2 regions of the Microbacterium sp. GbtcB4 genome follow, and region 2 is predicted to be linked to the other one. Evidence: predicted binding sites of a transcription regulator. Region 2 holds the regulator's gene; the other holds the start of a gene.
The links. The regulator HrcA, encoded in region 2, represses chaperone genes, less so after heat shock. The targets are predictions, from matches to a motif close to TTNGCACTCGNNNNNNNCGAGTGCNAA.
Positions count from the first base shown of each region.

Region 1: the regulator HrcA is predicted to act here: its motif matches at 1,699-1,725, upstream of groL (chaperonin GroEL).

Region 1 covers NZ_JAGXJJ010000003.1:198,095-201,498, reverse strand. Annotated here, with positions in the region: gene KVS71_RS06885 (DUF2332 domain-containing protein) at 1-734, shown strand, start outside; gene KVS71_RS06880 (DUF3263 domain-containing protein) at 744-1,004, shown strand; gene KVS71_RS06875 (LytR C-terminal domain-containing protein) at 1,071-1,637, shown strand; gene groL (chaperonin GroEL) at 1,762-3,381, shown strand.
Region 2 covers NZ_JAGXJJ010000004.1:84,296-87,699, forward strand. Annotated here, with positions in the region: gene KVS71_RS08135 (16S rRNA (uracil(1498)-N(3))-methyltransferase) at 1-487, opposite strand, end outside; gene dnaJ (molecular chaperone DnaJ) at 490-1,602, opposite strand; gene hrcA (heat-inducible transcriptional repressor HrcA) at 1,639-2,670, opposite strand; gene hemW (radical SAM family heme chaperone HemW) at 2,778-3,404, opposite strand, start outside.

The sequences.
Region 1 (3,404 bases), on a different contig from region 2:
CCAGGCGGGCTCTGCAGACCAACGAGCCCCTCCGCACCGCGGCACTGCTTCCGGTGCTCTCCGAGATCGAGGGCCCGATCGCGCTGCTGGAGGTCGGCGCCTCCGCCGGCCTCTGCCTCTATCCCGATCGCTACTCGTACCGTTTCATCGACGACGGCGGGTCCGTTCGTCGCGCGCTCGACCCCCTCGACGGTCCCTCCACCGTGGTACTGGAGAGCACCGTCACCGGCGACCTCCCCCCGCTGCGCATGCCAGAGGTGGTGTGGCGCGCCGGGATCGACCTCGCCCCGCTGGACGCGGCCGACGAAGAGGATCGGCGCTGGCTGCGGGCCCTCGTGTGGCCGGGAGAGGTGGGGAGGGAGCAGCGCATCACCGCCGCCCTCGACATCGCGGCCGCCGAGCCGCCGCTTCTCGTCGCCGGAGACGCAGCCGCCCATCTGGAGGAGCTGGCAGGAGCCGCTCCGGCGGATGCCACGCTGGTGATCACGACCCCCGGGGTTCTCGTACACATCCCCCGGGAGCAGCGGGAGGCGCTGATCGAGACGATCGCGGCGCTGCCCGCGCGCTGGGTCACGATCGACCCGCCTGCTCTCCTCGGGGTCTGGGACCCACCCATCGTCGCGGAGGCCTGGCCCGGCTTCGTCGTCGCGCTCGACGGGCGGGTGCGCGCCGCTGCCGACCCGCTCGGCGCCCGGTGGGAGTGGCGCGCGGGCGATCCGTCGACCACGACCTAATCTGAGGGCATGCCCGCTGACCACCTCACGGAACGCGATCGCGCGATCCTCGCCCTGGAGGCCGCCTGGCCGCGCCACGGCGGTATGAAGGAGGAGGCGATCCGTGCGCGACTGGGCATGAGCGCGGCGCGTTACTATCAGCTGCTCGCCCGTCTCATCGACTCCGAGGCGGCCCTCGCCTTCGATCCGATCCTCGTCCGCCGACTGCGTCGACTGCGGGACGCCAGAAGCGCCCGGCGCACGTCCCGGATCCCCGGGTTCACCGGATGACCTGATCCTGCGGGGTCGGGCTCGTCGTGGAACGGTTTGCCAGCGACGTGCCGCTAGCATCGAGGGGTGTCCAAGCCCCCCCGTGACCGTTTCGACGAGGTTCCCCGTTCCACCGGACGTGTGGGAGCACACCGCGCCGAAGCTCCGGGGATGAACGGCTGGGTCGTGCTCCTGTGGTCGTTCGTCGCCGCTCTCGTGCTCATCATCGCCGGTATCTTCGGCGCTCTGGTCGTCATGGGACGGATCGACCTCTTTCCGGAGCCGACGTCGTCCGCGGCTCCCACGCCTGAGCAGACCGGGGTGATCGACCCGACCTACTCGGTGCTCATCCTCAACGCGACCCCCGACAGCGGGCTGGACGAACAGATGCGCGACACCCTCATCAACGCCGGGTGGGCGGCGGCGACCGTGCTCGCCAGCGACAGCGCCAGCGACGACTTCGAGACCACGACCGTCTACTACGTCAGCGCCGAGGACGAGGAGGCGGCGAAGGGCCTCGCCGGCGTCATCGGCGGCGCCGAGGTACAGCAGAGCGACTACTACGCCGGCCAGACGGAGGACGGGCAGAAGCAGCTCACCATCGTGATCGGCGTCGACCGGGCGGCATCGGTGCCCGAGACTCCCGCGCCCTGACCGTCGCCCGACTCCCGGACGACGCGGCTTGCACTCGATGGTGTCGAGTGCCAGAATGGCGTTAGCACTCTCTCACTCTGAGTGCTAAACCCACCGTCTACGTCCAGGAGGGACGACAAAACTCATGGCAAAGATCATCGCCTTCGATGAGGAGGCCCGCCGCGGCCTCGAGCGTGGCCTCAACATCCTCGCCGACGCGGTCAAGGTGACCCTCGGCCCGCGTGGTCGCAACGTCGTGCTCGAGAAGAAGTGGGGCGCCCCCACGATCACGAACGACGGTGTCTCCATCGCCAAGGAGATCGAGCTGGACGACCCGTACGAGAAGATCGGCGCGGAGCTCGTCAAGGAGGTCGCCAAGAAGACCGACGACGTCGCCGGTGACGGCACGACGACCGCCACGGTCCTCGCCCAGGCCCTGGTCCGCGAAGGCCTGCGCAACGTCGCGGCCGGTGCCGACCCCATCTCCCTCAAGCGCGGCATCGAGAAGGCCGTCGCCGCCATCACCGAGGAGCTGCTGAGCACGGCGAAGGAGATCGACTCCAAGGAGCAGATCGCCGCGACCGCCTCCATCTCCGCCGCCGACCCCGCGATCGGCGAGCTCATCGCCGAGGCCATCGACAAGGTCGGCAAGGAGGGTGTCGTCACCGTCGAGGAGTCGCAGACCTTCGGCACCGAGCTCGAGCTCACCGAGGGCATGCGCTTCGACAAGGGCTACCTGAACCCGTACTTCGTCACGGACCCGGAGCGCCAGGAAGCCGTCTTCGAAGACCCGTACATCCTCATCGCGAACCAGAAGGTCTCCAACATCAAGGACCTCCTGCCGATCGTCGACAAGGTGATCCAGGACGGCAAGGAACTCGTCATCATCGCCGAGGACGTCGAGGGTGAGGCCCTCGCTACCCTCGTGCTGAACAAGCTCAAGGGCATCTTCAAGTCGGTCGCCGTCAAGGCTCCCGGCTTCGGCGACCGTCGCAAGGCGCAGCTGCAGGACATCGCGATCCTCACGGGTGGCCAGGTCATCACCGAAGAGGTGGGCCTGAAGCTCGAGAACGCCACGCTCGACCTGCTGGGTCGTGCGCGCAAGGTCATCGTCACCAAGGACGAGACCACGATCGTCGAGGGTGCCGGTGAGGCCGACCAGATCGAGGGTCGCGTCACGCAGATCCGTCGCGAGATCGAGAACACCGACAGCGACTACGACCGCGAGAAGCTGCAGGAGCGTCTGGCGAAGCTCGCCGGTGGCGTGGCCGTCATCAAGGCGGGCGCTGCGACCGAGGTCGAGCTCAAGGAGCGCAAGCACCGCATCGAGGACGCCGTCCGCAACGCGAAGGCCGCCGTCGAGGAGGGCATCGTCCCCGGTGGTGGCGTCGCGCTCATCCAGTCCGGCACGAAGGCGCTTGACGCGCTCTCGCTCGAGGGCGACGAGGCGACCGGTGCGAACATCGTGCGCGTCGCGATCGAGGCTCCGCTGAAGCAGATCGCGCTGAACGCCGGCCTCGAGCCGGGTGTCGTCGCCAACAAGGTCTCCGAGCTCCCCGCGGGCCAGGGCCTGAACGCCGCCAGCGGCGAGTACGGCGACATGTTCGCACAGGGCATCATCGACCCGGCGAAGGTCACGCGTTCCGCGCTGCAGAACGCCGCGTCGATCGCCGGCCTGTTCCTCACGACCGAGGCCGTCGTCGCCGACAAGCCCGAGAAGGCTGCTGCTCCCGCGGGTGACCCCACGGGCGGCATGGACTTCTGATCCTCTGAGAGGTTCAGAGACCC
Region 2 (3,404 bases):
CGCGGGTCGCGAGCTGTGCGGTCGTCTCCGGGGCGGCCACCTCGGGTACCCAGGCACGGTGCGCCTGCTTCGCGGCCTCACGGACGATCGTCGCCCAGCGCTCGCGCCCCTTCACCGCCTTCGGTCCCTCCCAGCGCGACACGCTGCGACCCGCCTGCCACGGCACGACCTCGTCGACACCCAGTTCGCACGCGGCCTGCACGGCGAGCTCGTCGCGGTCGCCCTTCGCGAGCGCCTGCACGAGCACGAGGCGCGGACTCACCGGCTCGTGCTCGACGCGCTCGGTGATCCGGACGTCGACGCGCGACGGCGACACCTCTTCGGCGACGCCGGTCAGCCAGACGCCCCGGCCGTCGCCGACCGTGACGGCCTCGCCGACGCGAAGCCGCCGGACGACGGCCGCATGCTTCGCCTCGGCACCGGTCAGCGAGACGAAGCCGCCCGCCGCAGCGTCACCCGCGGATTCGACGAGGAAGTGCAGGGCCACGATCAGTGGGTGCGGAAGCGGTCGCGCAGCTTGGAGAACAGACCCTGCTGGAACTGCGCGAGCTGCGGGCCCGGCGCCTTGTTCTTCTTGGCGAAGTCCTCGATGAGCTTGCGCTGTGCGGAGTCGAGCTTGGTGGGGGTGACCACCTGCACGCCGACGCGGAGGTCGCCGCGCTGGGTGCCGCGCAGCGGCGTGATGCCTCGCCCCTTGATGGTCAGCACGTCACCGGACTGCACACCGGCGCGGATCTCCAGGTCGACCTCCCCGTCGAGACCCTCGATCGAGGTCTCGGTGCCGAGGATGGCATCGGTCATGGACACCTCGAGCGTGGCGAGCAGGTCGTCGCCGTCACGGCTGAACGCGGGGTGCGGGTTGACCGTGACCTCCACGTAGAGGTCGCCGTTCGGGCCTCCCGCGCGGCCGACCTCACCGGAGCCGGGGAGCTGCAGCCGCAGTCCGGTCTCGACGCCCGCCGGGATGTCGAGGGACACCGTGCGGCGCGAGCGGACGCGTCCCTGCCCGCCACAGGTTCCGCAGGGGTACGGGATGGTTGTGCCGTAGCCCTCGCAGGTGCCGCACGGCTGGGAGGTGACGACGTTGCCGAGAAGGCTCCGCACCTGACGCTGCACGTGCCCCGTGCCGCCGCAGATGTCGCAGGTGACCGGCGACGTGCCTTCCTGACAGCACGAGCCCTGACAGGTCTCGCAGAGCACGGCCGTGTCGACCTCGATGTCGCGGTGTGCGCCGAAGACGACGTCGCCGAGGTCGAGGGTGACCCGGACGAGCGCGTCCTGACCGCGCTCTCGCCGCGATCGCGGACGGGCGCCGCGTCCGCCGCCCTGTGACGCACCGAAGAACGTCTCGAAGATGTCGCCGAAGCCGCCGAAGCCGCCGAAGTTGTTCGCGCCGTCACCGCCGCCCATGTCGTAGCGTCGGCGTGACTCCTCGTCGCTGAGCACGTCGTAGGCGTGCGTGACGAGCTTGAACTTCTCCGCGGCTTCCTCGCCCGGATTCACGTCCGGGTGGAGCTGCCGTGCCAGGCGCCGATACGCCTTCTTGATCTCATCGGTGGAAGCGTCCCGGGACACCCCGAGAACCTCGTAGTGGTCCGCCACAATCGCCCTTCTGCGTGTGTTTCCGTGGGGGCCGCCTCAGCGGCCGGCCTCGTCGTCGTCGAGCATCCGCGACAGGTAGCGAGCGACCGCCCGTGCCGCCGCGAGGTTGCTCGGATAGTCCATCCGGGTGGGCCCCATGACACCGACCCGCGCGGTCCCCGAGGGCGCCGCGTAGTTGCTGGCGACGATCGACGCCTCGCCGAGCCCGAAGGAGGCGTTCTCGGTGCCGATGCTCGCCGCGAGGCCGTGCTCGTCGGGCACCATCTCGCTCATCAGCCGCAGCAGCGTGACCTGCTCCTCGATGGCCTCGAGGAGGGGGTGGATGCTGCCGCGGAAGTCCTGTTCCCGCCGCGCCAGGGTCGCGGCTCCGGCCATCACGAGCCGCTCCTGCCGGAAGCCGCCGAGTTCGTCGATCACGACGCCGGCGACCGCGCGGAGCACACGATCATGGGGCGTCTCCTCCGTGGCGAGGAGCGCCTGAAGTCGGTCGGAAGCCGACGCGATCGCCTGCCCGGTGATGAGGGCGGACAGTCGCGCGCGAAGCACCGCGAGGTCCGCTTCGTCGATCGTGTCCGGCAGTGCGGTGATCCGCTGGGACACCCCGCCCGCGTCCGTCACGAGGACGATGAGGAGCCGGTTGGGGGCCAGCGTGACGAGCTCCACGTGGGTCACGTGCGCTCTCGCGAACGACGGATACTGCGCCAACGCGACCTGTCCGGTGAGTTGAGTGAGCACGCGCACCGTCCGGACCATCAGATCGTCGAGGTCGGCCGGGTCGGCGAGGAACGACTCGATGGCGGAACGCTGCGCGGTGGAGAGCGGGCGGAGCTGGGCGAGGTGGTTGACGAACACCCGGTAGCCCTTGTCCGTCGGCACGCGTCCGGATGACGTGTGCGGAGCCGTGATCAGCTCCTCGTCCTCCAGCTGCGCCATGTCGTTGCGGATGGTCGCCGCCGAGACGCCGAAGGAATGACGGTCGACGATGGAACGACTGCCCACGGGCTCGTGCGTCTCGACGTAGTCCTGCACGATCGCGCGGAGGACCTGCAGCCCTCGCTCTGTGACCATGGCTTCCCCTTCCCGCCGATCGGATGCTGGCACTCTGCCGCCCTGAGTGCCAATCCTACCTCCTGCGATCGGGAGATCTCCGAAGGCGGACAGCCCGGCGTCGCGGCTCAGTCCGTCAGCTCGCGCACCACGGCATCGGCGAGGAGGCGGCCGCGGAGCGTGAGCTGGACGCGCCCGCGGATCGCCGCCGCCGCGTCGATCAGGCCGTCGGCGATGAGCCCGGCCACCCGATCCCTGTTCTGCTCCGGGACGTCTGTCACCGCGATCCCCTCGCGGATGCGACTGAGGAGGAGGATGCGCTCGAGCGTCTGCGCGTCCGGGTCCGGCCTCTCGCGCCCTGCCGCCGGCGACGACGAGGCCGCCAGCCGCTGCGCGTAGGCGGCGGGATGCTTGACGTTCCACCACCGGAGTCCGGCGACGTGGCTGTGGGCGCCGGGGCCGAAGCCCCACCAGTCGCTCCCCCGCCAGTACGCGAGGTTGTGGCGCGACCGCTGCCCCTCGCTGCGGGCCCAGTTGCTGACCTCGTACCACTCGAACCCGGCGGCGGCGAGGCGCTCGTCCGCCAGCTCGTACATGTCCGCCTGCAGGTCGTCGTCCGGAGTCGGCACCTCACCGCGACGGATCTGTCGCGCGAGCTTGGTGCCGTCCTCGATGATGAGGGCATACGCGGAGACGTGGTCCGACTCCAGGGCGAGGGCGGCGTCGAGCGAGGCCTCCCAGTCGGCGAGGCTCTC